4 regions of the Pseudomonas sp. DCB_BI genome follow, and region 1 is predicted to be linked to each of the others. Evidence: riboswitches for the same ligand, from Rfam matches in the RefSeq annotation. Region 1 holds a riboswitch; each other region holds the start of a gene.
What was found. A riboswitch is a leader RNA that binds a small molecule or an ion and turns the genes downstream of it on or off. The one in region 1 is predicted to bind cobalamin.
Positions count from the first base shown of each region.

Region 2: it holds a riboswitch for cobalamin, as region 1 does, so the genes downstream of both, OO258_RS07310 (CbtB domain-containing protein) here and OO258_RS10430 (ABC transporter substrate-binding protein) in region 1, are expected to answer to the same signal.
Region 3: it holds a riboswitch for cobalamin, as region 1 does, so the genes downstream of both, cobW (cobalamin biosynthesis protein CobW) here and OO258_RS10430 (ABC transporter substrate-binding protein) in region 1, are expected to answer to the same signal.
Region 4: it holds a riboswitch for cobalamin, as region 1 does, so the genes downstream of both, cobO (cob(I)yrinic acid a,c-diamide adenosyltransferase) here and OO258_RS10430 (ABC transporter substrate-binding protein) in region 1, are expected to answer to the same signal.

Region 1 is NZ_JAPFCG010000008.1:8,469-15,793, reverse strand. It holds gene OO258_RS10450 (OprD family porin) at 1-266, opposite strand, end outside; gene OO258_RS10445 (pseudoazurin) at 263-697, opposite strand; gene OO258_RS10440 (ABC transporter ATP-binding protein) at 715-1,503, opposite strand; gene OO258_RS10435 (FecCD family ABC transporter permease) at 1,500-2,516, opposite strand; gene OO258_RS10430 (ABC transporter substrate-binding protein) at 2,516-3,532, opposite strand; cobalamin riboswitch at 3,643-3,841, opposite strand; gene OO258_RS10425 (DUF1624 domain-containing protein) at 3,870-5,036, opposite strand; gene OO258_RS10420 (TonB-dependent receptor) at 5,179-7,305, opposite strand.
Region 2 is NZ_JAPFCG010000005.1:94,512-101,836, forward strand. It holds gene OO258_RS07280 (transporter substrate-binding domain-containing protein) at 1-1,541, opposite strand, end outside; gene OO258_RS07285 (response regulator transcription factor) at 1,554-2,168, opposite strand; gene OO258_RS07290 (DUF1272 domain-containing protein) at 2,388-2,630, opposite strand; gene cobM (precorrin-4 C(11)-methyltransferase) at 2,697-3,449, opposite strand; gene OO258_RS07300 (cobalamin biosynthesis protein) at 3,485-3,871, opposite strand; gene OO258_RS07305 (CbtA family protein) at 3,871-4,557, opposite strand; gene OO258_RS07310 (CbtB domain-containing protein) at 4,571-4,759, opposite strand; cobalamin riboswitch at 4,853-5,075, opposite strand; gene OO258_RS07315 (GNAT family N-acetyltransferase) at 5,189-5,668, opposite strand; gene OO258_RS07320 (LysE family translocator) at 5,802-6,422, shown strand; gene OO258_RS07325 (alpha/beta fold hydrolase) at 6,444-7,316, shown strand.
Region 3 is NZ_JAPFCG010000006.1:164,447-171,771, reverse strand. It holds gene OO258_RS08890 (ATP-binding protein) at 1-430, opposite strand, end outside; gene cobN (cobaltochelatase subunit CobN) at 432-4,193, opposite strand; gene cobW (cobalamin biosynthesis protein CobW) at 4,197-5,264, opposite strand; cobalamin riboswitch at 5,364-5,576, opposite strand; gene OO258_RS08875 (glyoxalase superfamily protein) at 5,678-6,055, shown strand; gene OO258_RS08870 (hypothetical protein) at 6,052-6,414, shown strand; partial or broken gene OO258_RS08865 (ATP-binding cassette domain-containing protein) at 6,586-7,113, shown strand; gene OO258_RS08860 (branched-chain amino acid aminotransferase) at 7,319-7,325, shown strand, end outside.
Region 4 is NZ_JAPFCG010000013.1:25,334-32,658, reverse strand. It holds gene OO258_RS15390 (cobyric acid synthase) at 1-889, opposite strand, end outside; gene cobD (threonine-phosphate decarboxylase CobD) at 886-1,878, opposite strand; gene cbiB (adenosylcobinamide-phosphate synthase CbiB) at 1,871-2,779, opposite strand; gene bluB (5,6-dimethylbenzimidazole synthase) at 2,776-3,426, opposite strand; gene OO258_RS15370 (cobyrinate a,c-diamide synthase) at 3,423-4,718, opposite strand; gene cobO (cob(I)yrinic acid a,c-diamide adenosyltransferase) at 4,715-5,326, opposite strand; cobalamin riboswitch at 5,446-5,666, opposite strand; gene OO258_RS15360 (C40 family peptidase) at 6,483-7,016, opposite strand; gene OO258_RS15355 (C40 family peptidase) at 7,156-7,325, opposite strand, start outside.

The sequences.
Region 1 (7,325 bases):
CCTTGGGTGAAGCCGGACTGGAAGGTGCCCATCAAGCCATACGCCCATTCCTCGGCTTTGCCATTGCGCGCGTTACGCGGCTTGTAGGCATTGCGCGCAGCACTGTTACGCCCGCCGTGCTTGTAGTCACGCTGGTCGAACACGCTGCGGTTGAGAATGCTCCAGCTGCCATCTTCGATGAAACCGTGGCTTAGCGCTTGGGCGGAGTCGGCCAGGGCGACAGGCGCCAGGCTCAACAGGGGCAGAGCCCACAACACCCGGCTCATTGCCCGGCCTCGAGCTTTTGCAGTTGCAGGGCCAAGCGCGCCTTGGCCCGGGGTGGCAAGCTGGCGGGTATTTGCGCTGCGGGCGCGTCACCCACCCGGATCACCATGACCATGCCCATCGCCAGGTGCGGAATGCACTGGATGCCGTATACGCCTGGCACGCTGAAGGTTTGCTCGAACGGTTGGTTCAGCTTGCTTTTGAACGCTGTGGCCCCGGCAGGTAGCAGGCCTGCCATACTGGCGGCGTTGTGCCCGTTCTGGGTTGGCAGGAAGCGCACGCTGTCACCTGGCGCAATGCGCAGGTGGTCGGGTTCGTAAACCATGGCGCCGTCGCTGCCGCGGTTGAGCATTTTCACTTCATGGACTTCGGCCTGCGCGGCCGGGGCAAGCAGGGCGCTGGCGAGCAGCAGGGCGACAGGGCGCAACAGCATGGGCAGAACTTCCTGGTTCAGGGGGCGCGAAAGCGCAGGATGCGCGCGCCGTCGTAAGGGTCGGTAAGGTAGTGGGCGTGGACGCCGAAGGTGCTCAGCAGAAGGCCCGGGGTAAGCACCTCGAAAGGGGCGCCCAGGGCGACCAGGCGGCCTTTGTCGAGTACCGCGACACGGTCGCAGGTAAGTGCCTGGTTGAGGTCGTGCAGGGCCACCAGGGTGGTGACTGGCAGTGCCTGCACTTGTTGCAGCAGGCTCAACTGGTGCTGGATATCCAGGTGGTTGGTGGGCTCGTCCAGCAACAGGACCTGCGGCCTCTGCGCCAGGGCGCGGGCGATGTGCACGCGCTGGCGCTCGCCGCCGGACAGCGAACCCCACAAGCGGGTGCGCAGGTGCAGGGCATCAAGGTCGGCCAAGGCTTGCTCGACGATGGCGCGGTCGTCCCGGGAGAACGGTGCCAGGGCTGAAAGCCACGGCGTGCGGCCCAAGGCAACCGCATCGAACACGTTGATCGCATCGAGGGTATCGGCCTGCTGTTCGACCAGTGCCAACGCCTGGGCGACCCGTCGGCGAGGCATGTGTGCCAGTGGTTCACCCATGAGTTGCACGCTGCCGCTGGCAGGCTTGCGCAGGCCAGCCAGCAACTTCAGCAGCGAGGACTTGCCCGAACCGTTGGGGCCCACGATGCCTAGGGTTTCCCCGGCAACGACACCCAGGTCGATATCGCTGAGCACACTATTGCCGGCCAGCTGCAAGCCCAGGCCCTGGCAGCTGAGTGGCGATAGCGTAGCCGCACACATCACCGTCATGGGCGCCCCCTGCGGCTGACCAGGATCAGGGCGAAGACCGGTGCACCGATCAGCGCAGTCACCACGCCCACCGGAATCACCTGGCCCGTGATTAGCGTGCGCGAAAGGATATCGGCGGCGATCAGGAACAACGCGCCGCCCAATGCACTGGCGGGCAGCAGTCGGCTGTGCCCGGGGCCGAGCAGCAGGCGCAGGGCATGGGGGATTACCAACCCGACAAATCCGATGGCGCCGACGATAGATACCATCACCGCCGTCACCAGCGCAGCACAGCTGATCAGCAGCAACTGGGTACGCCGCACCGGGATGCCTAGCGAGGCTGCCGAATCGGCGCCGAAGGTGAACGCATCCAGCGCGCGGCGATGCCACAGGCACACCAGCAAGCCGAACAGCGCTACCGGCACGGCCAGATACACCGAAGGCCAGCGCACGCCGCTGAGGTTGCCCAGCAGCCAGAACAGGATGCCACGCGCCTGCTCGGCGGTGGCTGACTTGGTAATCAGGAATGCGGTCAGGGCGTTGAACAGTTGCGAGCCGGCGATACCGGCCAGAATCACTGGGGCATTGTTGCTGCTCGGGCCGGCCGCGCGGGCCAGCACCAGCACCAGGGCGAAAGCCGCCAGGGCACCAATGAAGGCCCCGGCAGACATGCTCAAGGCAAGGCTACCCAGGCCTAGCAGGCCGACCAGTACTGCACCGGTCGAAGCACCGGCAGACAGGCCCAGCAGGTAAGGCTCGGCCAGTGGGTTGCGCAACAGGGCCTGGAGAATCACGCCGCAGGTGGCCAGGCCGGCACCGCAGGCCGCCGCGACCAGCGTACGGGTCAGCCGGTAGTTCCAGACGATGCCGGCATCGATCGGATCGACCGGGTAACCGGCCTGCCACAGGTGGTTGGCCAGCACCTGGCCGACCACGCTGGGGGACAGGTTGGTTTCGCCAATGGCAGTCCCGGCCAGCAGGGCCGCCAACAGGGCTGCCAGGGCAACGGCAGTGCAGGGTAACAGTCGACTGATCACTGGCTGGCTTTACCGCTGGCAAAGGCTGCCGACAACGTCTGCACCCCACGGAACAGGCGGATGCCGGCCTGCATGGCATCGGCGTCGAGGATGATGATGCGGTCGTGCTTTACCGCATCCATGTTGCGGGTTACCGGGTCGCTGCGCAGGAATTCCAGCTTTTTCTGGTAATCGTCGGCCGGGAAGCGGCGGCGGTCCATGCGGGCGATGATCAACCAGGTGGGGTTGGCCTTGGCCAGGGTTTCCCAGCCTACGGTGGGCCATTCCTCGTTGGATTCGATAACGTTGCGCACACCGAGGGTGCGCAGCATGAAGTCCGCCACACCCTGGCGGCCGGCCACGTAGGGGTCGATGTCCAGGTCGGCGCTGGAGAACCAGAACAGCGCCGAGGTCGTCGACAGGTCCTTGCCGGCCAGTTGCGCCCTGGCGCTGTCCAGACGGCCTTTGAGCTCAGCGTTCAGCGCCGTGCCGCGGGCCTGTACGTCGAAGATTTCCGCCAGTTGGCTGACGCTCTTGTAGATGCTGTCGACCTGGAACGCCTGCAGGCGAGTGCCATCGGCGCCCACCAGGTTGTCTTTGCCTTCGCAGTCCGATGGCAGCAGGTAGGTGGGGATCTTCAGCTCGTCGAACTGCTCGCGGGTACCGACTACGCCCTGGGCGCCGACCATCCATTCGAACTGCACCGCTACCAGTTGCGGGCGCTTGCCCACCACGGCCTCGAAGCTGGGGTCGTTATCAGCCAGGCGCGGTACCTTGGCGTTCACGGCCTGATACTCGGGCAGCACGTTGTTGAACCACAATGAGGTACCAGCCAGCTTGTCGCCCAGGCCCAGTGCGTAAAGCATTTCGGTGCCAGCCTGGCCGATGGTGACCGCACGCTGCGGCGCGTGGGCGAAGGTCTGCGGTTTGCCGCAGTTGTCGACCGTCAGCGGGTAGTGGGTGGCAGCGGCCTGGGCCAGGCCGGTGAGGCCGAGGCCGAGGCCGGCGAGCAGGGTGGCGAAACGGGGCAGCATGCTGGGCGATCTCCTATCGGACAGTTCACGGAATGAACGCACGGACAGGCATCGCCGAGCCCCCGCTGGCCGCAGGGGCAACACTGATGGCCAATCCCGGACACCCCGCCGGTTGGTGAATGTAGGCCGGCAGGTCTCCTGACTGGTGCGTCTTCACCTGGCCCCGGCCTTCCCGAGTCAGCGACTCAGTGGCATTGATGGAGCAGGCTCGGCACCTACAGTTGCGGGGGCAGTTCCGTTTGGCCCGTATTGGCGGGCCTGGGATTCCCTATTAATTCCGTGGTGGAAACCGGCGGCCCGCATGGTAGACCATCGCGGCGCCGGGTGAAAATGCTTTTCAGAAGTACTTCAGCCAGCCGATATCACGGCGGCGCTGCTTCAGCCGGGCGAACCAGCGCACCGGCAGGTACAGCGAAACCGCCAACAGCAGGGCGCCCAGCCACACCGCCGCAATGCCGTCGAAGCCGAAATAGTCGCCATGGTTGAGGCCGAACAGTGCCACGCTGGCCAGGTACAGCAATTTCAGTACATACAGGTGCAGCAGATAGAAGAACATGGGTGCTGCACCGAACACCGCCAGGACGCTGATCCAGCGTGCCTGGCCGGCGCGTTCGAAGGCGCGCAGCAACAGCAGGCCGCAGCTCAGGGTGAGGGCCAGGAACAGCAGCGAGGGCGGGTATTTGGTGATGTTGAAGAAGCTCATCAGGGTTTGCGTCAACGTGGGGTAGCCGCTCCACGGCGCTTCACCATAACCGTTGAACATGCGCAGCGCGACAAAGCCCAGCAGCGCGAGCAGCCCGGCCAGCAGCAAGCGGTGCTGGCGTTGATCTGCCTGGCTGCCACGGGCAAACCAGGGGCCCAGGCCGTAGCCGAGGGCGATGACGCCGATCCACGGCAGCACCGGGTAGGACGTGCGCAGGCGCAGGTGTTCGGAATACTCCAGCCAACCGCGGTCATGCAGGATCGCCCACGGCACGTGCAGGGCCGATTGCACGCCAAAGTGCAGGCTGTCGAGCAGGTTATGGCCAGCGATGATCACCGCCGCCAGTACCAGCAGCGCCGCGCGTGGCAGCCACACCAGCAGTGACAGGGCGATCATGCTGACGCCGATGGCCCAGATGACCTGCAGGTAGATCACGCTGGGTGGCAGCTGGAAGGTCCAGGCGAAGTTGACCAGCGTGAATTCCAGCACCACCAGGAACAGCCCGCGCTTGAACAGGAACGCCGAGACATCGCTGCGGCTTTGGTGTTTTTCGCCGTACAACCAGGCCGACAGGCCGGTCAGCAGCACGAACACTGGCGCACACAGGTGGGCCAGGGTGCGGCTGACGAACAGCGACGGCTCGGTGGTGTCGATGGCCATCGGGTCGCTGACCTGGCGGTGCAGGAAGAAGGTCTCGCGGACGTGGTCCAGGAGCATGAACAGGATCACCAGCCCGCGCAGGGCATCGATGCTCTGCAGGCGCTGGGTTAGCAGGGTGGGGGTGGCGCTGGCGCTTGTCATGGAGGGTCGCTGATGGGAATTGATGTCAAGTGAAACGTTATCTTATAACTAAATGATTAGGTTTTGGTAGCGGTTTCTTGTGTTGCCTGCACCGGCCTCTGCGCGGGTAAGCCCGCGATGAGGTGAGTACAGGCACGTCAGCTCAGAAGCTGTAATCCACCGTCGCGAAATACGAGCGTGGCATCCCCATCAACCACTGCTGCCCGCTGAACGCCGATTGCACGTACTCGCGGTCGAACAGGTTATTCAACTGCAACCCCAGCCTCACATCGGGCCGAACCTGCCAGGCGACATTGGCATCCACCACGGTGTAGCCGGGGGCGCTCTGGGTATTGGCAGTATCGGCATAACGCGCATCCACATACCGCGCCCCAATGCCTGCTTGCACTTGCTGGCCGAAGCCTTTGCTCAGCCACAGGTTGGCAGCACGCCGTGGCACGTTGGCCGGCCGGTTGCCGGCACGGTCCTGCACCATGTCGCCCACCCGTTCGTCAAAGTCGTCATAGCGGGCGCGGACCAGCGAGGCGTTGGCCGACACCTGCCACTGGTGGGGCAGTGCCAGCTCCAGGGTCGCCTCCAGGCCATCGGACGTTTGCTGGCCGGCTTGCTGTTGCGCGTGAGTGAGCGGGTCGTCAACCAGCAGCTTCTTCTTGACGATGTGGTAGGCCGCCAGGGTCCATTCGCCACGGCCGTCCCAGAAGCGTTGCTTCAGGCCTGCCTCTGTCTGCTTTGCTTCCGTCAGGTCATAGTGCATCTGGCTCGGGCTGAGGCTGATCAGGTTGTTCACCCCGTCTTCGCTGGTGGAGTACTGGCCGTACAGCGACAGGTCGTCGCTGAGCGCATACACCAGCCCGATGCGCCAGTTGCCGCCTTGCAGGCTGTGATCGCTGCGGCTGCCATCGGCCAGGTTGTCGCGGTCGATGTGGTTCTGGTCGCGGCGCACCCCGGTAACCAACGACAGGCGTTCGCCCAGCTGCAGGTGGTTCTCGGCGAACAGGGCGAAGGTGTGGGTGGTGGACAGGGTTTGCGGGCGCAGTGGCGAGGCGCTGTGGAACCAGCCAGGCTGCGGCTGCCACGGGTCCATGTAGTCGCCGCCGATGTCGTTGTAGGGGGCGTTGCTGTCGACGTTGAAGCGTACCTTGTTGTACTCGGCACCGAGCAGGGTCTTGCTGGCCAGGCCCAACAGCGAGTGGTCGAAGGTGAACGTCTGGCGGTCGCCGAACTGCTCCTGGTTGTGCTTGATTTCCAGGTAGCTGCCGCGCTGCAGCTGCTGGCGATCGGCGTCCCAATCGTAGTTCTCGGCGTTGCGCCAGTGGCGTCGGCTGTTGATGTAGTACAGCTGGTTGCTGGCGCTGACATGGTCGTTCAGTGTCCAGTCGGTGGTCAGCCGGGTCCATTCGTCGTGGTACCGCTGCACATCGTTCTGCACGTTGTAGTTTTTCTTGCGCAGGCTGCTGCGGTAGTGGCCGTCGATCAGCGGGGTGCCGTAATAGTTGGCAGGCTGCGCTTCGCCGCGGTCATGGGCAAGGGTGAAGCTGAGGTCGTCACTGGCATCGAAACGCAGTGCCGCGCTCAGGGCCAGGCTGCGTGAGGTGGTGCGGTCGACCCAGCCGTTGCCGGCCTGCTGGTTCAGGGTCAGGCGGTAGCTCAAGCGCTCGCTGAAGCTGCCACCGCTGTCCAGGCCAAGCTGCTGGCGGTCCCACGAGCCGTAGCCCAGGCGCAGGTGGTTTCGCACCTCGCCGGCGAACGGCTTTTTCGGGATCACGTCGACCACCGCGCCTGTAGCGCCTTCGCCATGCAGCACCGAGGCCGGGCCGCGGATCACCTCGATGCGCTCGACCATCCATGGATCGACCGGGAAGGTCTGGGTGCCAGCGCCGGTATACAGGCGTGCGCCGTCGAACAGCGTCATCACCGAGCTGTGCCCGGCAAAGCCACGGGCGGACAGGCCGGTGCCACCGTCGCCCGGCGAGCCAATGAAGGTGATGCCTGGCGAACGGGTCACCGCATCCTGCACGGTGAAGTTGTTGCGTTGCTGGATCTGTTCGGCGCTGATGCTGCTGGTGCTGGCGGGTGTTTCCAGCGCACTGAGGCCTAGACGCGAGCCGGCCTGGGTGGGTGTGCTCAGGTCGAGGGTGCGGTTGTCGAGGGTGTCGGTGATGGCCGTGGAGGGCAGGGCCAAGGGCTGCGGCCCGCGGTCATCAGCCAGGGCCGGCAGGGTGACGGCCAGGCAGGCCGCCAAAGGGTGAAGCTTGAACATACGGGACATGTCGTTCCACTGCTGCAGGA
Region 2 (7,325 bases), on a different contig from region 1:
AGCTGGTCGAGCTCTTCGGGCGGAATGCTCAAGAGCGCCTTGTCGAGAATGGCCTGTAGCTGCGGCTGGTCGGCGGCCACGGCGAAAGCGGCAATGGCCGGCTCGTCGTCAAGTACGCTGGCGATGCGCAGGCGGTCCTTGAACACATGGTTGATGTAGTAGGCAGCATTGATATGGCTGCTCAAGGCAACGTCGGCGCGGTCATTGGCCACGGCCTCCATCAGCCCGAGGGGGTTGTCCACCTCCACCAGGCGGGCTTGCGGGTAGCGTTGTTGCAGGGCTGCCCGTTGCGGCGATCCTCGAACCAGGGCGATGCGCTGGCCGTCCAGCGCCTTGGTTTGTGCGGGGGAGGGATGATCACTGCGTGTGACCAGTACTCGTGGGCTGATCAGGTAGGGCCGGGTGTAGCGCAGTTGCTTCAAACGGTCTGCGCTGTAGCCCAAGGCGCCGATCATCATCGCATCACCTTTGCGCAGGCGCTCGACCATGGCGGAGGCCGAAGTGCTTTCGACAGGCTTGAATTGCAACCCGGTACGCAGGGCGATCTGCTTCAGCAGGTCGAGGGTTATACCGCTGGGGTGGTGCTTGGCATCGTTGAACGTCAGGGGCGCCAGCGAAGTATTGACCAACACGCTGACGACGGGGTGCTCGGCAATCCACGCTTCCTCTTCGTTGCTGAGGGCGGTCAAGTGGCGTTGTAGCAGCAAGCTGGTGTTGCCGCTGCTCCAGCGGCGCAGGATGTTCAAGCGTTCGCTCTCGCTGATGCGCGCCAGCGCCTTGTCGACCAGCTGGCGCAAGCGCAGGTTGTCGCGGGCCAGGGCAAAGGCGAAGGGTTCGGGGGATGCAGGGGAAAAGTGATCGATCTTCAGCGTACCCTGAAAGCTCTTGCCGATGATGAAATCGGTGCTGATGGCATCGCCCAGGTACGCGTCTGCCTCGCCCAGCTCGACAGCCGCGAGCCCGGCCAGGGTCGAGCGGTACAGGCTGAGCTGCGCGTTGGGGTACAGGTTGCGCACGCTGCTGGCCGGCAGGTAGTGATCGACCATGGCCAGGCGCAGGCCACCGAGGTCGGGTGTGTGCTTCAGGCTGCGCCCTTCACGGGTGATGATCACCGGCAGGTCGTCGGCATAGGGCGTGCTGAGGGTGAGCTGGGCGTCCGCGGCCTCGAAGGCGTTGGAGCTGCCCAGCAGGTCAATGCGCCCCTCGCGCAGCGCAGTGATGGCTTCGTGACGGCTGTTGTAGCGACGTACCTCGATGGCAATGCCCAGTTGTTCGCCGATGATGCCGGCATAATCGGCACTCAAACCCTCGTAGTCATGCTGGCTGACGTTGATTTCGAACGGTGGGTAGTCGGGGCGCGAACTGCCCAGTACCAGCCGTTGGTGTTGTCGTAGCCAGTGGCGGTCGTCACTGGACAGCACCAGCGGGGCTGCGGCACTGACCGAGCGCGCCAGTAACTGGCGGGGTTCGCTATCGGCCAGCAACGCGCTGCAATGGACCAGGGCAATGGTCACCAGGGCGCTCGCCATCAGGCGCTTCATGCGTTTAGGCGCTCAGTAGACGCTGTTGCGCTTGGCCAGGTCGACCATTTCCACCAGTGATTCGGTCTTGAGCTTTTCCATGATGCGGCCCCGGTAGGTGCTGATGGTCTTGGCGCTGAGGTTCATGCAGGTGCCGATATTCTTGTTGTTCTCGCCACGTGCCAGGCGCCGCAACACTTCCATTTCACGGTTGGACAGGCTGGCCAGGCGAACCGGCTCGCTGTCGAGCGAATTGCTGTTGACCGACATCTGCGGAAAGGTCGAATAGCCCTTGACCAATGCCTTGAGGGCGAACAGCAGGGCGTCGTGATCTTCTTCTTTGGTGACGAAGGCGCCGATGCCGGCATCCAGGCAACGGCGTACGTACAGGTCGGTGGCCTGGCCGGTGAGCACCATGATCTTCGGTACAGGCTCCAGGCATTGCAGGCGTTTGATGACCTCCATGCCGTCCAGCCCTGGCAGACCAATGTCGAGAATGACGACGTCCGGGCGCAGTTCGCGGGCTACCTGTGCCACTTCACTGCCATTGCCCACCTCGCCAACCACATGAAAGCGTTCGCGTTCGAGCATCATGCGCAAAGACAGCCGGACGATGGGGTGGTCGTCGACGATCAGCACGGTTGTCATGAAGAAAACTCCTGTCGGGATGTGGTCCGTTTCCTGGAACACTCAGGAATACGTCTGCAAGTAGGATTATCGGAAGCGCTGCACGATACGACCATTCCCGAGGTTTGGTAATGCCGAGTATAGAAGTGTTGAAAGTACCTGCGGCTGTTGTTGAAAAGTCCTACAAAAAACGGGAAACATCACCCTGTAGAAGCGGTGATGTCGTTTTCTTGAGGCCGATCACGCGCAGGCTGAGTGTGCTTTGTTGATGCGCTGGGTGGAGGCAGGGTTGTTGGCCAATGCCTGCCCGACCCGCGTTGGGCGCGCGACCAGTTGGCCGCTGCAGTTCGGGCAGCGGCCCTGGAAACGGGTTTCGGCACAGGTACGGCAGAACGTGCATTCGAAGGAGCAGATCAGCACGTCAGGGCTGTCGCCCGGCAGGTCGGTATCGCAACATTCACAGTTGGGGCGTAATTCCAGCATGGGCATGGCTCCTGTACGCGGGCGGGAACCCGGAGTCTGCTATGCCCGCGGTCTGGCTGGCAATGCTCAGTCACCTGGGCGATACAGGTGGGCGTGCCCGGCGCGGTACAAGGCGGATTCGGCGAACGGCGTATCGCCCAGTACATGGCCCACCAGGATCAGCGCCGTGCGGCGAAAGTCTTTGGCTGCTACACGCTCGGCAATATCGCCCAGCGTGCCGCGTACCCAGTCCTGGTCTGGCCAGGTGGCCCGGTGTACCACTGCGACCGGGCAGTGCGCGCCGTAGTGCGGCAACAGCTCGTCGACGATGCGCGCGAGGTGCTTGACCCCCAGGTGAATCGCCAGGGTACTGCCATGGCGCGCCAGGTCGTGCAGCTGTTCGCCGGGCGGCATGGGGGAGCTGTCGCCATAGCGGGTGAGAATCACCGTTTGCGCGACCTGCGGCAGGGTCAGTTCGCAGCCGAGCAGGGCGGCGCTGGCTGCTGTGGCAGTGACCCCGGGGATGATCTGGTAATCGATGCCCAGTGCCTGCAGGTGGCGGATCTGCTCGCCGATGGCGCCGTACAGGCTGGGGTCGCCACTGTGTACCCGGGCCACATCCTGGCCGCGCTCATGGGCGTCGTGCATGGCCGCAATGATCTGCTCCAGGTGCAGTTCGGCGCTATTGATCACGGTGTCGGCCTGATGCCCTTCGAGTACGGCGGCAGGCACCAGCGAGCCGGCGTAGATGATCACCGGGCATTGGCGAATCAGCCGTTGGCCCTTGACCGTGATCAGTTCCGGGTCGCCGGGACCGGCGCCGATGAAGTAGACGGTCATGGAAAGTCCTTGCAGTGAAGAGGGTAATGAAGCGTTCAGCAGGCCAGGGCGAGGGTCGCCTGGCCCAGTACCTGGCGGGGCAGCAGCAGGCTGGCGGTGCCCAGTCGTTGGCTGGCCAGGGCCAGTGCCGCGCTCTCGGCCACACCCCAGCAGCCAGTGTGGGCATGGGCCGTGGCTGAACGGTGGCTGAGCAATGGCGCGTAAGCTTGCAGTTGCGTGCCATGGTACAGCACCAAAGGCACGCCGAGGCGTTCGGCCAGCAGCTGCAAGCCAGGTTCGTCGGCCTTCAGGCTGATGCTGGCGATGCCGCGCAGGTCGGCCAACGCCAGGCCCTGGTGATCCAGCGCCTGGCGCAGCAGGTGGTGCAGGGTATCCGCCGGGCAACCCCGGCGACAGCCGATGCCTGCGTAGAAGGTCTGCATCAGGCCTGGCTGGAGCGGCGGAACAGCCACGCGCTGAGCAGGCCCAGGGCCACCCAGAAGGCGGCATTGGTCAGCCAGGAGGCCAGCTTGAACTGGGTTTCCAGCGCTTCGGGGGCCAGGCTTTCGTGCACCTCGGGTTGTGGTGCACCGATGACGTGGGGAATGACCAGCAATACGGCACCCAGCGCCTTCAGCAGCCAGTGATGGGCGAACACCAGCAACGCCAAGCCCAGGGCTGTAGCACTGGCGGTGCCGATCCACCAGGCCTGACGTTGCCCCAGGTCGGCAGCCGCAGTACCTGGCAGTTCCGGCGGCAAGCCCAAGGTCGGGGCCAGGCAGAACACGGCGAATCCGGCCAGGCCCCACCAGGCGCCAGTGCCGATGCGCCTTGGCTCGCGCAGGCTGTACAGGGCGGCGAGGATCAAGGCGAAGCCGACCGCGACTACCAGATTGCCGCCGGTGGTGGACAGTACGCGCTGCCAGCCGTCTTCCGGCGACCAGGCTTCGGCGCTGTGTTCATGGGCAGGTGCTTCGCTGCCATGTTCGTGGTGGGCGGCCGGGGCCGAGGACTCGTAGGTTTCCGCCTGGAGAATAAGCGGGGCGACCCAGAAACTTTGCAACAGCGTCAGCAACAAGGCCGCAAGCAGCCCGCTGAAGCCCGCGGTACGGGCAATGCGCGTGATCATCGGGCGTACTCAGTCAGTGGCAGGGGAAGGCGGCGCTGTGGCGGGTGTCGTGGGCGGCGTTGTGCACGGCCTCGATGTGCGAGAAACCGGCGAAATACACCAGGCACAGGCCCAGCAGGCTGGCGCCGACAGCGATGACTACGCGCTGGCTGAGGGTAACGGGGGTGGCAAGGCTGTGTGGCTTGGCGCTGGTGACGGGCATGACGCGGTCCTCTGCTTTTTTGTGGGCAATGGGCAAGCGCGGCAGCCCCGGGCACGCTCGCCCAGGGGAATGCAACAGCGCCCGCCCACCGCGGGGTGTTCATGAACGCCAGGCCGGTCTCCGGGCTTGCGAGGAAGAGCTGGGCTCCTTGAAAACGTCACCTTCCCATGCCGCATTACAAGGCACAGTGGTACAGACGTTTCACTCGCTTACCGTTGCGGGGGCAGCACCGGCATTGTCCGGCCCTGTTGGAGGGCCTGCGACGCACCGGTTTCCCGTTTCACCCCAAAGGGGCACCTGAACGCGAGGCATAAGGAGAGCATGGGGCGGGCGTGGCGTCAATTGCCAGATCCTGCAGGCGCGGCCTTGTGCTGCGAAAGGGTGGATCGAGCCGAAGCGCTTTCAGGCAGGGTTTTATACCCTCGCCAATCAACCCCGGGCGAACGCGGCCAGTTTTTCCCCCTCCAACCGGTAGCGGACCCACTCATCCTGCGCCTCGGCCCCGAGCTTCTGATAGAAGCCGATCGCCGGCTCGTTCCAGTCCAGCACGCTCCACTCCAGCCGCCCACAGTTGTTAGCCACCGCCTCGCGGGCAATGTGCTGCAGCAATTGCCGGCCAGCACCGTCACCGCGCTGCTCGGGCGTGATGTACAAGTCTTCCAGGTAGATGCCATTGCGTCCGAGCCAGGTCGAGTAGCTATAGAAATACACGGCATAGCCGATTGCCCGGCCATCGCGTTCGCACATCAGGCTGTGCACTGTGCTGCCCTCGTCGAACAGGCTGTGCTCGATGTCAGCCAGGGTGGCGACCACCTCGTGGCGGGCACGTTCGTACTCGGCCAGTTCGGTGATGAAGGCCAGAATCTGTTCGGCATCGGTACGGATGGCAGGGCGAATGGTCAGGGTCATGAGGACGGCTTCCTTGATTCACGATAACGATACAGTGATGTGTATCTGCATAATTTAATTGAACTGTATCGGTCGCAGGGGGGGCGACTCCGTTAGTGTGACAGCACCTATAACGAAAGTGGAATGCCCCGCCATGCTTGCCTCTGCCGACCTGCTGACCGCCTTCGTGCTGTTCGCGTTCGTGTCTTCGATCACTCCAGGTCCCAACAACACCATGTTGCTGGCTTCGGGCGTGAACTTCGGCGTGCGCCGTTCGATCCCCCATGCCTTGGGCATCAGCTGCGGCTTCATGGTGATGGTCCTGGCCGTGGGCCTGGGCCTGGGCGAGGTTTTCAAGGCTTGGCCAGCGCTTTATACGGTGCTGCGTTACACCGGCGCAGCGTACCTGCTGTACCTCGCGTGGAAAATCGCTACGTCAGGGCCGGTCGGCACGGCCTCGTCCAGCGCCCGCAAGCCACTGGGCTTCTGGGGCGCGGCGGCATTCCAGTGGGTCAACCCAAAGGCATGGGTAATGGCGGTCGGGGCGATCACCACCTACACCCCCGCGCAAGGCTATGTCACCAACGTGATCGTGATCGCCGCCTTGTTCGCCTTGGTCAACCTGCCGAGTGTGGGGATATGGGTCATGTTCGGCAGCGCCCTGCGCAACCTGTTGCAGAATCCCCGCTGGCTGATGCTGTTCAATGTCCTGATGGCCCTGCTGCTGGTGATTTCTTTGTACCCGCTGCTGTTTGTAGAATCTGCGTTCTCCTAGTTCTGCGAGTACAGCGAACCCATGCAGTTGATTCCCTGGTCCCACGAATGCGCCGAAGGCTTCACCCTGCGTGGCTGGCGGACGCCGGCCAGTGGCAAGCCGTTGCTGCATTTCCTGCATGGCAATGGTTTCTGCTGCCTGGCCTACCAACCGTTACTGATGCGCCTGGGCGAGCATTTCGACCTGTGGCTGTGTGATGTCCAAGGCCATGGTGACAGCGACCACGGCGGGGTGTTTCGGGGTTGGAACCGCACCGCCGCGCTGGCCGTGGAGGCGTTTGAAGCCGGCCGTGGCGAGTACGGCGAGGTACCGCGTTTTGCCGTTGGCCACAGTTTCGGTGGTGTGCTGACCGGGCTGATCCTGGCCAGCGACCCGCAGTTGTTCGCCCGTGCAGTACTGCTCGACCCGGTATTGTTCAGCCGGCGCATGCTCGGGGTGATGGGCGCGGCCGCCTTGGTCGGCCTGCACCAGCGCCATGCGCTGGCGCGCAAGGCTGCCGGCCGGCGCAGTCACTGGCCTGACCGTGAAGCGGCGCTGGCATCGCTGCACGGCCGTGGCATCTTCAAAGGCTGGACCGATGCGGCGCTGCAGGCTTACGTGGAGCATGCCATCGGCGACTGTGGCGAAGCCGTGGTGCTCAAGTGTCGACCCAGCCGTGAGGTGGAAATCTTCAGCTCGTTCCCAACGCGCATGTGGGCCAGCCTTGGCGCAATCCGCACGCCGACGCGGGTGTTGTATGGCGAGCATACTTACCCGTTCGTGCCGCGCTCGGTGAACCGGTTGGCGGCACTCAACAGTCATGTCAGTGCGCAACAGGTCGCCGGTGGGCACTGTTTCATGCAGGAAGACCCGGCGATGGCTGCCGAGCAGGTGCTGAATTTCTTGCAGCACTGACTGTTCCAT
Region 3 (7,325 bases), on a different contig from region 1:
GCACGAAGCGGGCACTGTGCCGGTGCGAGATGCCGTCGCGCTCGATGCGGTTGGTGCCGCTGGCCGCCACGTCGAGCAACAGATCGACCAGGGTGTCGGGCAACAGGTTGACCTCGTCGACATACAGCACGCCGCCATCGGCCTGGGCCAGCACCCCCGGCGAGAACTGCGCCTTGCCCTGCCCCAGCGCGGCGTCCAGGTCGAGGGTACCGACCAGCCGTTCCTCGCTGGCGCCCAGTGGCAAGGTGACGAACGGGCCTTCGCCGAGCAGGTCGGCCAGGCCACGCGCCAAGGTGCTCTTGGCCATGCCGCGCGGCCCTTCGATCAGCACGCCGCCGATCTTCGGGTCGATGGCGGTCAGGCACAGTGCCAGCTTCAGCGCGTCGGCACCGACCACGGCGGCCAGCGGAAATTGTACGGGTTCACTCATTTCAAGCCTGTTCCTCGCCGTCGAGCAGCTGTTCCTCAAGGGCTTCGCGGTAGTCGCCCGGCGCCTGCCACAGGCCGCGCTGCTGGGCCTCCAGCAAGCGCTCGGTGAGGTCGCGCAGGGCCTCGGGGTTGTGCTCGCGCATGAAGTCGCGGGTGGCCGGGTCGAGCACGTAGGCATCGGCCAGCCCCTGGTAATGGTGGTCGTCGATCAGGTGCGTGGTGGCGTCGAAGGCAAACAGGTTGTCGACCGTCGCCGCCATCTCGAATGCACCCTTGTAGCCATGGCGCTTCACCCCGTCGATCCACTTCGGGTTGAGCGCGCGAGCGCGGACCACCCGGTTAAGCTCTTCCTTCAGGGTGCGGATGCGCGGCCGGTCGGCCTGGCTGTGGTCGCCATGGTAGCTGGCCACGCCGGCCCCGCTCAGGGTTTCCGACGCCGCCAGCATACCGCCCTGGAACTGGTAATAATCGTTGGAATCGAGCAGGTCGTGCTCGTGGTTGTCCTGGTTTTGCAGCACCGCCTGTACCTTGGCCAGGCGCTGGGCGAACTGGGCGCGGGCCGGGGTACCGTCGTCGCTACCCCCGTAGGCGTAGCCGCCGTGGTTGAGGTAAACCTCGGCCAGGTCGTCGCGGCTATGCCACAGCCGGCCGTCGATGGCGTTCTGCACCCCGGCCCCGTAGGCACCTGGTTTGGCACCGAACACCCGCCAGCCGGCCTGGCGCGCGGCCTGTTCAGCGTCAACGCCCTGTTCAAGCAGGGCAGCACGCTCGCCGCGCACCCGGGCGGCCAGGGGGTTGAGGCTGTCGGGCTCGTCCAGCGCGGCCACGGCCTGCACTGCAGCATCGAACAGGCGGATCAGGTTGCCGAAGGCATCGCGGAAAAACCCGGAAACGCGCAAGGTCACGTCCACCCGTGGGCGGTCGAGCAGGCTCAGGGGCAGTATCTCGAAATCATCGACACGCTGGCTGCCGGTGGCCCACACAGGCCGCACGCCCATCAGCGCCATGGCCTGGGCGATGTCGTCGCCACCGGTGCGCATGGTCGCCGTGCCCCACACCGACAGGCCCAGCTGGCGCAAGTGGTCGCCGTGGTCCTGCAAGTGGCGCTCAAGGATCAGGTTGGCCGAGGCGAAGCCAAGACGCCAGGCGGTGGTGGTGGGCAGGTTGCGCACGTCCACGGTATAGAAGTTGCGGCCGGTGGGCAGTACGTCGAGGCGGCCCCGGCTAGGCGCGCCGCTGGGGCCGGCCGGTACGAAACGCCCGGCCAGCGCCGCCAGCAGGCCATTCATTTCGGCAGGGCCGCAGGCATCCAGGCTGGGGGCTACAGCGTCACGCAGGGCGTGTACCACGTCGTGCACCGGTTGCCATTCGTTTTGCGCGGGCAGCTGCGCAGTACCGGCCAGCACCTGCTCGATCAGTTGCAGTGCCAACAGTTCAAGGCGCTCGCGGGTGTCGCCACAGGTACGCCAAGGTGCCTCACCCATGGCCTGTAACTGCTCGGGGCGTGCCCCCTGCCACGGCAGGCCCAGCTCGCAATCGAGCGGGTCGAAGCCGGGCACCAGCGCCTTGGCCAACGCCCGTAGCAGGCTGGCATTGCCGCCGCGTCCGTCACCGCGCTCAACCCGCAACAACGCCAGCAGCGTATCCAGGCGCAAGCGCCCTTCAGGCGACTCACCGAACACATGCAGGCCATCGCGAATCTGCGACTCCTTGAGGTCGCACAGGTAGGTGTCCAGCCGTGGCAACCACACCGCGGCATCGTCCAGCTGCCCTTCCAGCTGCAGCTCACGGTCGATGTGGTTGGCCTTGACCAGTTCAAGGATGTCGCGCTGCAACTCGCGGGCACGCCGTGGGTCGAGCAGTTGCGCTTCATAGAACTCATCGGCCAGCTGCTCCAGGTGGCGCAGCGGGCCGTAGGTTTCGGCCCGGGTCAGCGGCGGCATCAGGTGGTCGATGATCACCGCCTGGGTACGCCGTTTGGCTTGGGCGCCCTCACCCGGGTCGTTGACGATGAACGGGTAGATATTCGGCAACGGGCCGAGCAAGGCATCTGGCCAGCACTGCGCCGACAGCCCGACGCCCTTGCCGGGCAACCACTCGAGGTTGCCGTGCTTGCCGACGTGGATCACCGCGTCGGCGGCAAAGGCATGACGCAGCCAGAAGTGGAACGCCAGGTAACCGTGCGGCGGCACCAGATCGGGGTCGTGGTACACGGCGCTGGGGTCCACCTGGTAGCCGCGCGCCGGCTGAATACCGACAAAGGTCAGGCCAAAACGCAAGCCGGCAACCATCAGCCGGCCATTGCGGAACATCGGATCGCGCTGGGGCGGGCCCCAGCGCTCCAGCACCGCCTGGCGGTTGGCCTCGGGCAGGCGGTCGAACGCAGCCTGGTAGTCGTCCAGGCTCAGGCTTTGGGCGCAGGGCCGCTGGTCGAGGTGGTCGAGGTCATTGGTCACGCCGCCAAGCAATTGGTGAATCAGCTGCGTGCCGCTGCCCGGCAGGTCGGCCAGTGGGTAGCCTTGGGCCTGCAATGCCTTGAGGATATTCAGCGCGGCTGCCGGAGTGTCCAGGCCGACGCCATTGCCGATGCGGCCGTCGCGGGTCGGGTAGTTGGCCAACACCAGTGCTACGCGTTTCTGCGCATTTGGCAGGCGGGCAAGCTCGACCCAGCGGCGGGCCAGCTCGGCGACGAAGTCCATGCGTTCGGGGTGGGCCCGGTAGCACACCACGTCGGACTGGCTGCGCTCGCTGCGCCAGGCCATGTCCTTGAAACTGACCGGCCGGGTGATGATGCGCCCGTCAAGTTCCGGCAGGGCGATGTGCATCGCCAGGTCACGCGCGCCCAGGCCCTGCTCGCTGCCTTCCCAGCCGGGCTGGTTGTCCTGCGCGCAAATGGCTTGCAACACCGGGATGTCGCGGCGGAACGGCCGCAGGTTGGGGCGTTCCGGGCTGGACAGGGCAAAGCCGGTGGTATTGACCAGCACCTCGGCGCCGACCTCGTCGAGCCAGGCTTCAACCTGTTCCAGGCAGGCGCTTTCCTTGAGGCTGGCCACGGCAATCGGCAACGGGTTCAGCCCGGCAGCCTGCAGGCGCTGGCAGAACACATCGATGAATGCAGTGTTGGCCGCCTGCAGGTGGGAGCGGTAGAACAGCAGCGGTGCCACCGGCTGTTCAGGGTGCCACTGCGGGTACCAGTCCTCCAGCGTCGCACTGCCCTTGTGCGGGTGATACACCGCCGTGCGCGGCAATGGCTGCGGCTCGTCCCAGGCGTAGTCGCGGCCCAGCCACTGGTTGGCCAGGCAGTTGAACAGGTTGATGGCATTGGCCTTGCCGCCCTGGCGCAAGTAGTGCCAGAGGCGCTCGGCCTGCGCACCCGTGACGCTGCCCAGGCTGGTCAGCTCCGGGTCCGGGCGGTCGTCGCCTGGCACCAGGATCAGCTGCACACCGCGGGCGGCCAGCTCGACCAGCTGTTCGACGCCGTAGCGCCAGTAGCCGACGCCACCGTGCAACGACACCAGGATGACCTTGGCATGGCGCAGCACCTGGTCGACATACAGGTCGACCGAGGCATGGTTCTGCACCTGCATCGGGTTGGCCAGGCGCAAGCTGGGGAAGCCTTCGGGCAATTGCTCGGCGGTATCGGCGAGCAATGCCAGGTGTGAATCGCCGCTGCAGAGAATCACCAGCTCGGCGGGTGTCTGGCCGAGGTCGGCAATGCTGTCATCCGGCACGAAGCCGCCGGGCTGGGTCCGCAGCAGGTGCATGGGTCAGGCGCCCAGGGCCTGGCGCAGGCGCGCTTCCAGCTGCGCCGCATCGAGGTCCTGGCCAATCAGCACCAGGCGGGTGATGCGCGGCTCGTCAGCGCGCCATGCGCGGTCGAAGTGCTTGTCGAAACGGGTACCCACGCCTTGCACCAGCAGGCGCATCGGCTTGCCCGGAATGGCCGCGAAGCCTTTGGCACGGAGGATGCCGAACTCCACCACCAGCTGGGTAAGGGCATCGAGCAACAGGCTTTCGTCGGCTTCTGGCAGGTCGATGGAGATGGAGTCGAAGGCATCGTGGTCATGATCGTCATGGTCGTCACCGTCGTGGTGCGAGTCGTGGTGGGTGCGGCGCCCATCGATATGCGCCTCGGACTCGGCACCCACGCCCAGCAGCACTTCCAGCGGCAGCTTGCCGCTGCTGGCTTCGACCACTTTCACCGCGGGCGGCAGTTCTTCGGCGACTTCGGCGCGGACCTTGGCAAGGCCTTCGGCGTCGATCAGGTCGGCCTTGTTCAACACCACCAGGTCGGCACTGGCCAGCTGGTCGGCGAACAGCTCGTGCAGTGGCGATTCGTGATCCAGGTTCGGGTCGAGCTTGCGCTGCGCATCGACCTGTTCCGGGTAAGCAGCAAAGGTGCCGGCAGCCACCGCAGGGCTATCGACCACGGTGATAACGGCATCGACGGTGCAGGCGTTGCGGATTTCCGGCCACTGGAAGGCTTGCACCAGCGGTTTTGGCAGGGCCAGGCCACTGGTTTCGATCAGGATGTGGTCCAGGTCGCCCCGGCGTGCCACCAGCTCGCGCATGACCGGGAAGAACTCCTCCTGCACGGTGCAGCACAGGCAGCCGTTGGCCAGTTCATAGACGCGGCCGCTGGCTTCTTCTTCGGTGCAACCGATGCTGCACTGCTTGAGGATTTCGCCGTCGATGCCCAGTTCGCCGAATTCGTTGACGATCACCGCAATACGGCGGCCTTGGGCGTTGTCGAGCATGTGGCGCAGCAAGGTGGTCTTGCCCGAGCCGAGGAAGCCGGTGACGATGGTGACGGGGAGCTTGGCCAGTGTTTTCATGTCGCATTGCCCTTGGCAGTATGGCGCGGGCATGCAGGACGACAGCCACGGGCCAGACCGGCCGGGCTTGTTCGCCACCGGATCACCCCGCCCGGTTGAAAGTCGAAAACGTTGCGAGGCAGGTCTCCTGGCTTGCACCGTTCCAGTCGCCTGCTGATGCAGCAGTCTGGCGGGATGACGCCTTCCCGCGCCTGGCGCAGTGGCTGTGTCGATCCGTTGTCGGTGCTTACAGTTGCGGGGGCAGCCGCGGCTTGTACCGCGTTCCCGTCTTAGCTTCGGCCTGGCCGAAGAACCTCGAAGTGGCAAGGCTACGCAGTGGCTGGCGGGTGGTCAACCATTGCTGCGGGGCCGGTCGACAACGCTGGGCGCAAGTGCGCTACAGTGGCGCCTTTATCCACGGTCAAGGACGCACCATGCCCCTCGCCCCTGCCATACCTGTACTGCGCATATTCTCGATCGACAAGGCCAAGGAGTTCTACCTCGATTTCCTGGGTTTCAGCCTGGACTGGGAGCACCGCTTCAGCCCTGACTTGCCGTTGTATATGCAAATCCACCGTGATGGCCTGATCCTGCACCTTTCAGAGCACCATGGCGATGCCTGCCCTGGCTCGACCGTGTTCGCCCGCCTCGACGACCTGCGCGCGCTGGAGCGTGAATTGCAGGGTAAACAGTACGGTTTTGCCCGGCCGGAGGCCGAGCGCCTGGATTGGGGCCTGCAGATGCAAGTGTGGGACCCGTTCGGCAACCGCCTGCGCTTCTGCCAGCAGATCGATGACGAGGCCAACCCGTGAAGGCTTTGGGCAAGCGCGAAATAGGCCGCCTGGAGCGGGAGTTGGTCGCGTGCCTGACCGATGCCTGCGAAGCCGCCAAGGCGGAGATTGTCGGCTTCAGTTGGCTTACCCATCGCCTCGACCCCGAGGACTTTCCGAGCAGCCTGCGTATTACCTGGGTATTCGAGCAAGAGGCCGACAAGGCAGCGGCCGTGGTCGGTGATGCGAAGGCGCGCATGCTGGCACTTACCGCTCTGGCGCTGGAGCAAGCCGGCATTCAGCTGGACCATCCGGCCTGGCATGTGCGATTCGACAGTGAAGAAGCCTGCGCGCACGGCCACGGCGGAGACTGGGCCAAGCGCTTGCAGACGCAGCGCTGAGCCCCAACCGGCAGCCGGTGCTTTACCCGGCCCCAGACGGTCCGTTAGGCTACGCATTCTGTAAATTACGAGGTGTTCGTCCAATGCGCCATTGATGCCGCCGTCCGTTCGACGGCCAGTCTTCAGCCTCCGGTTCGTACCGGAGATGTCGCGGCATTTATGGAGTTGTGCATGACGAACACGTCGACGCTGACGCTGGACAGCGTGTCCTTGGCCTTGCCTGATGGCAGGCCGCTGTTTAGCAACCTCAACGAAACCATCGACCAACGGCGCACCGGCCTGGTCGGGCGCAATGGCGTGGGCAAAAGCCTGCTAGGGCAGATTCATGCCGGCCAGCGTGAACCGAGCAGCGGCCATTGTCGACGCCTCGGGCCTGTCCATTTGCTGGACCAGCAAGTCATCGAGCGCACGCAGGCCCAGCAGCAACTTGCCCGGCTGAAGCAGGAGCAGCAGCGCCAGGCCCGTGAACTGCAGCGCCAACGCGAAGACCTGGAGCGCCATCAAGCGCGGGCCGGGCACCAAGCCAAGCACGCCAACCAGGCCAAGATTCTGATCCACCGCAAGCAGGAGCGCAGCCAGGCCACCGCTGGCAAGCAGCGCCGCGACCATCGCGATGCTCGGCAAACGCTACTGGGCCAAGTGCGTGACGCCGCCCGCAAGGTGGAGCAAGACAGCGCTATTACCTTGTTTTGCGGGGCGCTGATAGTGGTGTCCCATGATGTGGTATTGCTGGAGAACCTGGCGCTGGATGAGTACTTGCTGTTGTAGAAACCAAAAAAAAAGCATCGCAGCCTATCAATTCGTGACTGGCCGTTCCCGATCCGCCAAGGATGTATTAAGGTGGCATGGTGCGCATATAACAGCAGCCCGAGCGATCGGGCACTTGCAAGACAATGAGGGTGTCATGAGCA
Region 4 (7,325 bases), on a different contig from region 1:
TGGAGCCTGGCAGGATGATCAGGTCGGCAGCGGGGATCGGCTGGCCCGCGGCGATGAACTGCAGGTCTACCTGCGGGTGCAGGCGCAGTGGGTCGAAATCGGTGTGGTTACTGATACGCGGCAATACCGGCACGATCACCTTGAGCACGCGTTCGTGCTTCGCGCCCTGGCGCATGTCGATACCGTCTTCGGCCTCCAGGTGCAGGTCGGTGACGTAAGGCAGTACGCCCAGCACCGGTTTGCCGGTGCGCTGCTCCAGCCAATCCAGCCCCGGTTGCAACAGCGCGATGTCGCCACGGAAGCGGTTGATCACAAACCCTTTCACCCGAGCCTGCTCACTGGGCGAAAGCAGCTCCAGGGTGCCCACCAGATGGGCGAACACCCCACCACGGTTGATATCGGCGACCAGGATCACCGGGCAGTCCACTGCTTCGGCAAAGCCCATGTTGGCGATGTCGCCAGCACGCAGGTTGATCTCCGCCGGCGACCCTGCGCCTTCAACCATCACCACCGGCCAGGCGGCACTCAGGCGCTGGTGCGAGGCCAACACTGCCTGCATGGCGATCGCCTTGTAATCGTGGTAGGCCACTGCGTTCATGCTGGTAACGGCGCGGCCTTGGATGATCACCTGGGCGCCGGTATCGCTGTTGGGCTTGAGCAGCACCGGGTTCATGTCGGTATGCGGCGCCAATCGGCAGGCCTGGGCCTGTACCGCCTGGGCGCGGCCGATTTCACCGCCATCGGCGGTCACGGCACTGTTCAACGCCATGTTCTGCGGTTTGAACGGCACCACACCGATACCCTGGCGCAACAGCCAGCGGCACAGCGCGGTCACCAGCGTGCTCTTGCCGGCGTCGGAAGTGGTGCCTTGCACCATGAGGGTGGTCATGCCGTTTCCTTTTGATAGGCCGCCAAGGCCAGCGCCAGGCGCTGCTCATCCACTTCAGAGGCAGGCAGGCCCAGGCGCACCGCCGCAGGGTGTTCGAACAGGCGCACCAGGATGCCGCGGCGGGCGAGAAAGTCGTGCAATCGCGCAGCACGTTCGCTGCGCACGTACTGGAACAGGTCGCAGCCACCACTGGGCGCCAGGCCAGCACCGCTCAGCATCGCTGCGAGCCGGTGGCTGGCCGCGGCACAGCGTTCGATCTGCGTACGCTGCGCAGCCTGATCAGCCAGGCTGGCCTGTGCCAGCACCCGGGTCGGGCCATTCACCGTCCATGGCCCAAGCCATTCGGCCAGCCGCAGCAGCAGGCTGTGCTCGGCAGCGACGAAACCAAGGCGTACCCCGGCCAGGCCGAAGAACTTGCCGAACGAGCGCAGCACAATCAGGCCCGGGCGCTCGGCGCAGTCCATCACGCTGCCTGCCGGGGTGTTGTCCATGAAGGCTTCATCAACTACAAGCCAGCCACCCCGCGCGGCCAGACGAGCATGCCAGGCCAGCAGGCGATCACGCGGCACTCGGTGCCCGGTGGGGTTGTTGGGGTTGACCAGCACCAGCACGTCGAGGCTGTCGAGCGCCGCCTCAACCTGGCTTTCGCCCAGCTCCACCAGCTGATGCCCTGCGCGCTGCCAGGCATACGGATGCTCGGCATAACAGGGTGAAAGCACCCCGACCCGGCAGGCTGCGCGCATCAGCGGCAACGCCTGGATAGCCGCCTGCGAGCCGGCCACCGGCAGCAACTGGCTGGCGCCATAATAGGCACGCGCGCTGTCTTCCAGGCCGTCCTCGGTTTCCGGCAGGCGGGCCCAGGCATCGAGTGGAATTGCCGGAATCGGGAACGGCCAGGGCGCAATGCCGCTGGACAAGTCGAGCCACTGCTCGCGGGCAATTCCGTATTGGCGCACCGCGCGCAGCAGGCGACCACCGTGTTCAAGCATTGATATAAGCCCCCAGGCAGATCACCAGCAGCCACAGCCAGACGCCGCGCTGCACCAGGCCCCAACCGCGTTCGATGGCGTCGGCATCGGCCATCGGCCCTTCACCCAGGCGAGGCCGCTCGTGCAATTCGCCGTGGTAAACCGCCGGGCCGCCGAGCTCCACGCCCAGCGCCCCGGCGCCGGCAGCCATCACCGGCCCGGCGTTGGGGCTGTCCCACAGCGGGCCCTGCCTGCGCCAGCAGGCCAGGGCCAGGCGGGTCTTGCCGAGCAGCGCATAGGTGAGCGCCACCAGCCTTGCGGGAATATAGTTGAGGACGTCGTCGATGCGCGCCGCACACCAGCCAAAGCGCTCGAAGCGTTCGTTGCGGTAACCCCACATGGCATCCAGGGTATTGCTCAGGCGGTACAGCACCACGCCTGGTGCGCCAGCCACGACAAACCAGAACAGCGCAGCGAACACGGCATCACTGCCGTTCTCCAGCACCGACTCGGTGGCCGCCCGGGCCACCGCCGGCTCGTCCAGTTCGCGGGTTTCGCGGCTGACCAAAAAGCCGACCCGGCGCCGCGCTTCCTCCAGGTCACCCTGCCGCAAGGCGTTGGCTACCGGCAGCACATGCTCGCCCAGGCTGCGCAACCCCACCGCACAGTACAACGCCAGCACATCCACCAGCCAGCCGACATACGGCAGCCAGGACAGCACCAGCGCCACCAGGGTCAGCGGTAATACCGCCAGAACCCAGGCGCTCACGCCATGACTGCGCCAACCACGACCGCCAGCATTCAATCGGCGCTCGAGGTTGCTGGCCATCTTGCCGAAGGCCACCAGTGGATGGCGCCGCTGCGGTTCGCCCAGCAATGCATCCAGGGCCACCCCGGCCACGGTCAGCAAGGCCACGCTCATTGCTGCTCTCCCCATTGGTTCTCAAACAGCATTTCACTCAAAGGCCGTGCTTCGGCCCAGTTTTCCTGCACCAGCATCGGCACTGGGTAAAACTCGGTGACCGGGCCCAGGCACAGCACCGCGACCGGCTTGGCACCCGCAGGCATACCCAGCAGCGCCGCCAGTTCAAGCGGGTCGAACAGCGACACCCAGCCCATCCCCAGCCCTTCGCCACGGGCTGCCAGCCACAGGTTCTGGATGGCACAGGCCAGCGAGGCCAGGTCCATTTCCGGCAGGGTGCGGCGGCCGAAAATGTGCGGTTCGCGGTTGTCCATCAAGGCTGCCACCAGCAGTTCGGCACAGTCGTTGATGCCTTCCACCTTCAGCTTCATGAAGTCGTCGGAGCGTTCGCCCAATGCCGCGGCAGTGCGCACGCGCTCCGCCTCAACCAAGGCCTGGATCTGCCCACGCAGCTCGCGCCGGGTAATGCGGATGAAGCGCCAAGGCTGCATGAGCCCGACGCTGGGCGCCTGGTGCGCAGCGGCCAGCAGGCGACCGAGCAAGGCAGGCTCAACCTGGCCGCCAGCGAAGTGGCGCATGTCGCGGCGCTCGCCGATGACGCGGTAGATCGCGGCGCGTTCGGTGTCGCTGAAAGCGTGTTCGCTCATGGTCGCAACAGCGCCGCCGCCGCATCCGGGTTGGAAGGGAAGTAGAAGTGCACGTAGGAGGCCGTCAACCGCCCCAGACGGTACACCGCTTCGTTGCCGCGCCCGCCATTGGGGCTCAGGCCGCGGGCAATCGGCTCCAGCCCGGTGCTGGTCAGCGAATGGTGATAGGTGTGCCCGCGCAAGGTACCTTCCGGTAACTCCACCGCCTGCAGCGCCAGGGCCGCGAGGCGCTTCTGCATGGTCGCCTCGCCCGACAGCAGGCCAAGCAGTTCGGCGCGTTCGCCTGCCACATCGGTCAAGGCATCGAGCAGGTACAGCATGCCGCCGCATTCGGCCAACAACGGCTTACCCTGTGCGTGGTGGGTGCGGATCGCCTCGCACATCGATGCGTTCGCTGCCAGCGCCCGGTGATGCAGCTCCGGGTAGCCGCCCGGCAGGTACAGGCTATCGACCTCCGGCAACTCGCGGTCGTGCAACGGCGAGAAGAATTCCAGATGGGCGCCGAGGTTGCGCAGCAGGTCGAGGTTGGCGCCATAGGTGAAGGCGAACGCCTCGTCCCGCGCCACGCCGATTCGCACACCGGCCAGCGCGGCCACGCAGGCTTGAGGCTGCGGTGCGGCAAAGCTCACCGGCGGCGGCAAGGCGGCGTCACAACTGCCACCTAGCGCCTCGGCAGCAGCATCCAGGCGGGCATCCAGGTCATTCAGCTCACTGGCCTGGACCAGCCCCAGATGGCGGCTGGGCAGCTCGATGCCGCGCTCGCGGGACAAACCGCCATACCAGCGCAGGCCCTCGGTCAGGCTGCCCTCCAGCAATTGTGCGTGGCGCAGGCTGCCCACCCGGTTGGCCAGCACGCCGGCAAACGGTAAGTCGGCCTGGTAACGCGCCAGGCCCAGGGCCAATGCACCGAAGGTCTGGGCCATGGCTGTGCCATCTATCACCGCCAGCACCGGTACGCCAAAATGGCGCGCCAGGTCGGCACTGGACGGGGTGCCATCGAACAGCCCCATCACGCCTTCGATCAGGATCAGGTCGGCCTCCCCGGCGGCTTCCCACAATAGCCGGCGGCTTTCCTCCGCGCCGATCATCCACAGGTCCAACTGGTACACCGGCGCGCCGCTGGCCCTTTCCAGGATCATCGGGTCAAGGAAGTCTGGCCCGCACTTGAACACCCGCACCTTGCGCCCGAGATTTCGGTGCAGGCGGGCCAGTGCGGCAGTAACCGTTGTCTTGCCCTGGCCAGAAGCGGGTGCCGCGATCAACACGGCGGGGCAATGGCGCGCCTGGCTCACAGTTCGACGCCCTTCTGTGCGCGGATGCCGGCCTGGAAGGCATGCTTGAGCATGCCCATCTCGGTCACGGTGTCGGCCAGTTCGATCATCTCAGGCTTGGCTGCACGGCCAGTGACGATCACATGCTGCATCGGCGGGCGGGCCTGGATGTCGGACAACACCTGATCGAGGTCGAGGTAGCCATGCTTGAGCGCAATGTTCAGCTCGTCCAGCACCACAAACTGTACGTTCGGGTCCTGCAGCAGCTGGCGCGACACCGCCCAGGCCGCTTCGGCCGCAGCGATGTCGCGTTGACGGTCCTGGGTTTCCCAGGTAAAGCCTTCGCCCATCACGTGGTAGCGCACCTGCTCGGGGAAGCGCCGGAAAAACAGCTCTTCGCCGGTGCTGTTGCGGCCCTTGATGAACTGCACCACGCCGCACTGCATGCCATGGCCCAAAGCGCGCGCGAGCATGCCGAAAGCCGAGCTGCTCTTGCCCTTGCCATTGCCGGTTAGCACCAGCAGCAAGCCGCATTCGTTGGGGGAGTTGGCGATACGTTCGTCGATGACCGCCTTCTTGCGCTGCATACGCGCCAGGTGGCGTTCGTCGCGTTCGGTGGATTCGCTCATCAGGGTTCTCCGCTGGCTGGCACCGCGGCAACGCGCGACGACAGGTAATAGGCAGGCAGACGGAGAGCGCGCAGGGGCCATGGCAAGCGCCACGGTGCACCGCGCATCACCCTCCGTGATGCCGTTGGCAGATATCAGGCCGGTCTCCGGGCTTGTGAGCGGGCCTAGGCCCTGGCCTGCGCGCCTTCCCGGGTGTTGGCACCCAGTGGCCATGCGCGGCCGCGACTCACCTACCGTTGCGGGGGCAGCGCCGGAATCGCGCCACGCTGGCGCCCACCGGCTTCCCAGTTTCACCCTGCCCAGTCGAGGCTGGCAGGGCACCTGAAACACGCGCGAAGGTTAGAGGGTTGCACCCATAGCGTCAATCCAAGCGGCCCGTTTGCTGTCGAACAGGCGTTTTGCTTGACGGCGGGGGGCGGTATCACCGTCAGCATTCATTTTTTCAAAGGGAACCGGCGCTTTGGCTTTTGGGCTTTTGGGCTTTTGGGTTGTGGGCTTTCACATCACGCAGACATTCATTCGCGATAGTGGCGCCTACTCACCTTTCCGCCCTTACGGCGGGTCCCTTTTTGTCCTGGCAAAAAGGAACCAAAAACCGTCCGCTCCCATCATCCGGCCCCTACGCTACGCTCCGGGGTCCCCTCGCTACGGGCATGCTCCCGGGAGTACGCGCCGAAGGCCCCATCCATGGGGCCTCAGCGCTTGACGGGCATCCATGCCCGTCACCTCCCTCCGCATGCCCTTCGCTCGGCCTACTGAAGTCGCAATCTGTGTCGCCTGGGCTACCGCGCGCTTAGAAGCAAAAGCAACAGCTAGAGCCCCGCCGGCCCTGTGGCTTGCGATCGCTTGGCGCTTTTCGCTTTTCGCTTTTGATCTTGCTTCTAAGCGCGCGGTAGCTCAGGCAACGCAGATTGCGACTTCAGGAGGCCGGAGCGAGGGAACCCCGGAGCGCAGCGTAGGGGCCGGATGATGGGAGCGCAGCGTTTTTTGGTTACTTTTTGTCGCGTTGACAAAAAGTGACTCGCCGTAAGGGCGAAAAGGTGAGTCAGAGTCGCCATCGCAAATGGACTATGCGCGCCATTAAAACCAGCACTTTCCCGATTCAAGCTTCAAGGCGTGGTGAGCCAGCCTGTCAACCGAACCTGCCGCCCGCCCCTCAGGGGTTCTGAGCCAGGTGCCCTTGCGGGATCACCCGCTTGGCCTGCAGGTAAGCCTTGGCCCAGTAGCTGTTCGACAGGTAGTCCAGGCGCACCGTGCCACCCGTAGAAGGTGCATGCACGAAGCGCCCCTCGCCGACGTAGATGCCGGCATGGCTGACCTGCGAGCCGCCGCTGGTGGCGAAGAACACCAAATCACCCGACTGCAACGACTTGGCATCCACCGTGGGTGCACGCATCACGATCATTTCCCGCGTCGAACGCGGCAAGCTGATGCCGGCAGCATCTCGGTAGACGTACTTGATCAGCCCGCTGCAGTCAAAGCCAGAGTCCGGCGTGTTGCCACCCCAGCGATAAGGCGTGCCAACCAGACCGATGGCGCGAATCAACACGTCGTCTGCAATCGGCGAAGGGCTGGGCTGGCTGTAGGTCACCTGCGGCTGTACCACAGGGGCCGGCGCAGGCGCACGGCTGGAGCAGGCAGCCAGCAAGGCTGCCAAGGAGAGAAATGCGAAGCGCGCCATCTTTATCATGGCCAGAACATCCTGTCTGAGACCGCTGCGCAGCAGCCGAAAAGAGTTGAGAATTTAGATTAGACGCTTTCTGTAAATGCGCACGGCGGCGAGCTTTTTTCAAAGCATCGCCGCCGCGGCAGGATATATCATTTGGCCATCAGTTGCGCGCGATATTCGTCGGCGCCATGGCCAGGGCACGCTTGGCCTCAATGAAGGTCTTGCTCCAGTAGCGATCACCGAGGCTGTCGATGCGCACGCCACCGCTACGGCGGCTGCTGGAGTGGATGAATTGGTTATCACCCAGGTAGATGCCGGCATGGCTGACGC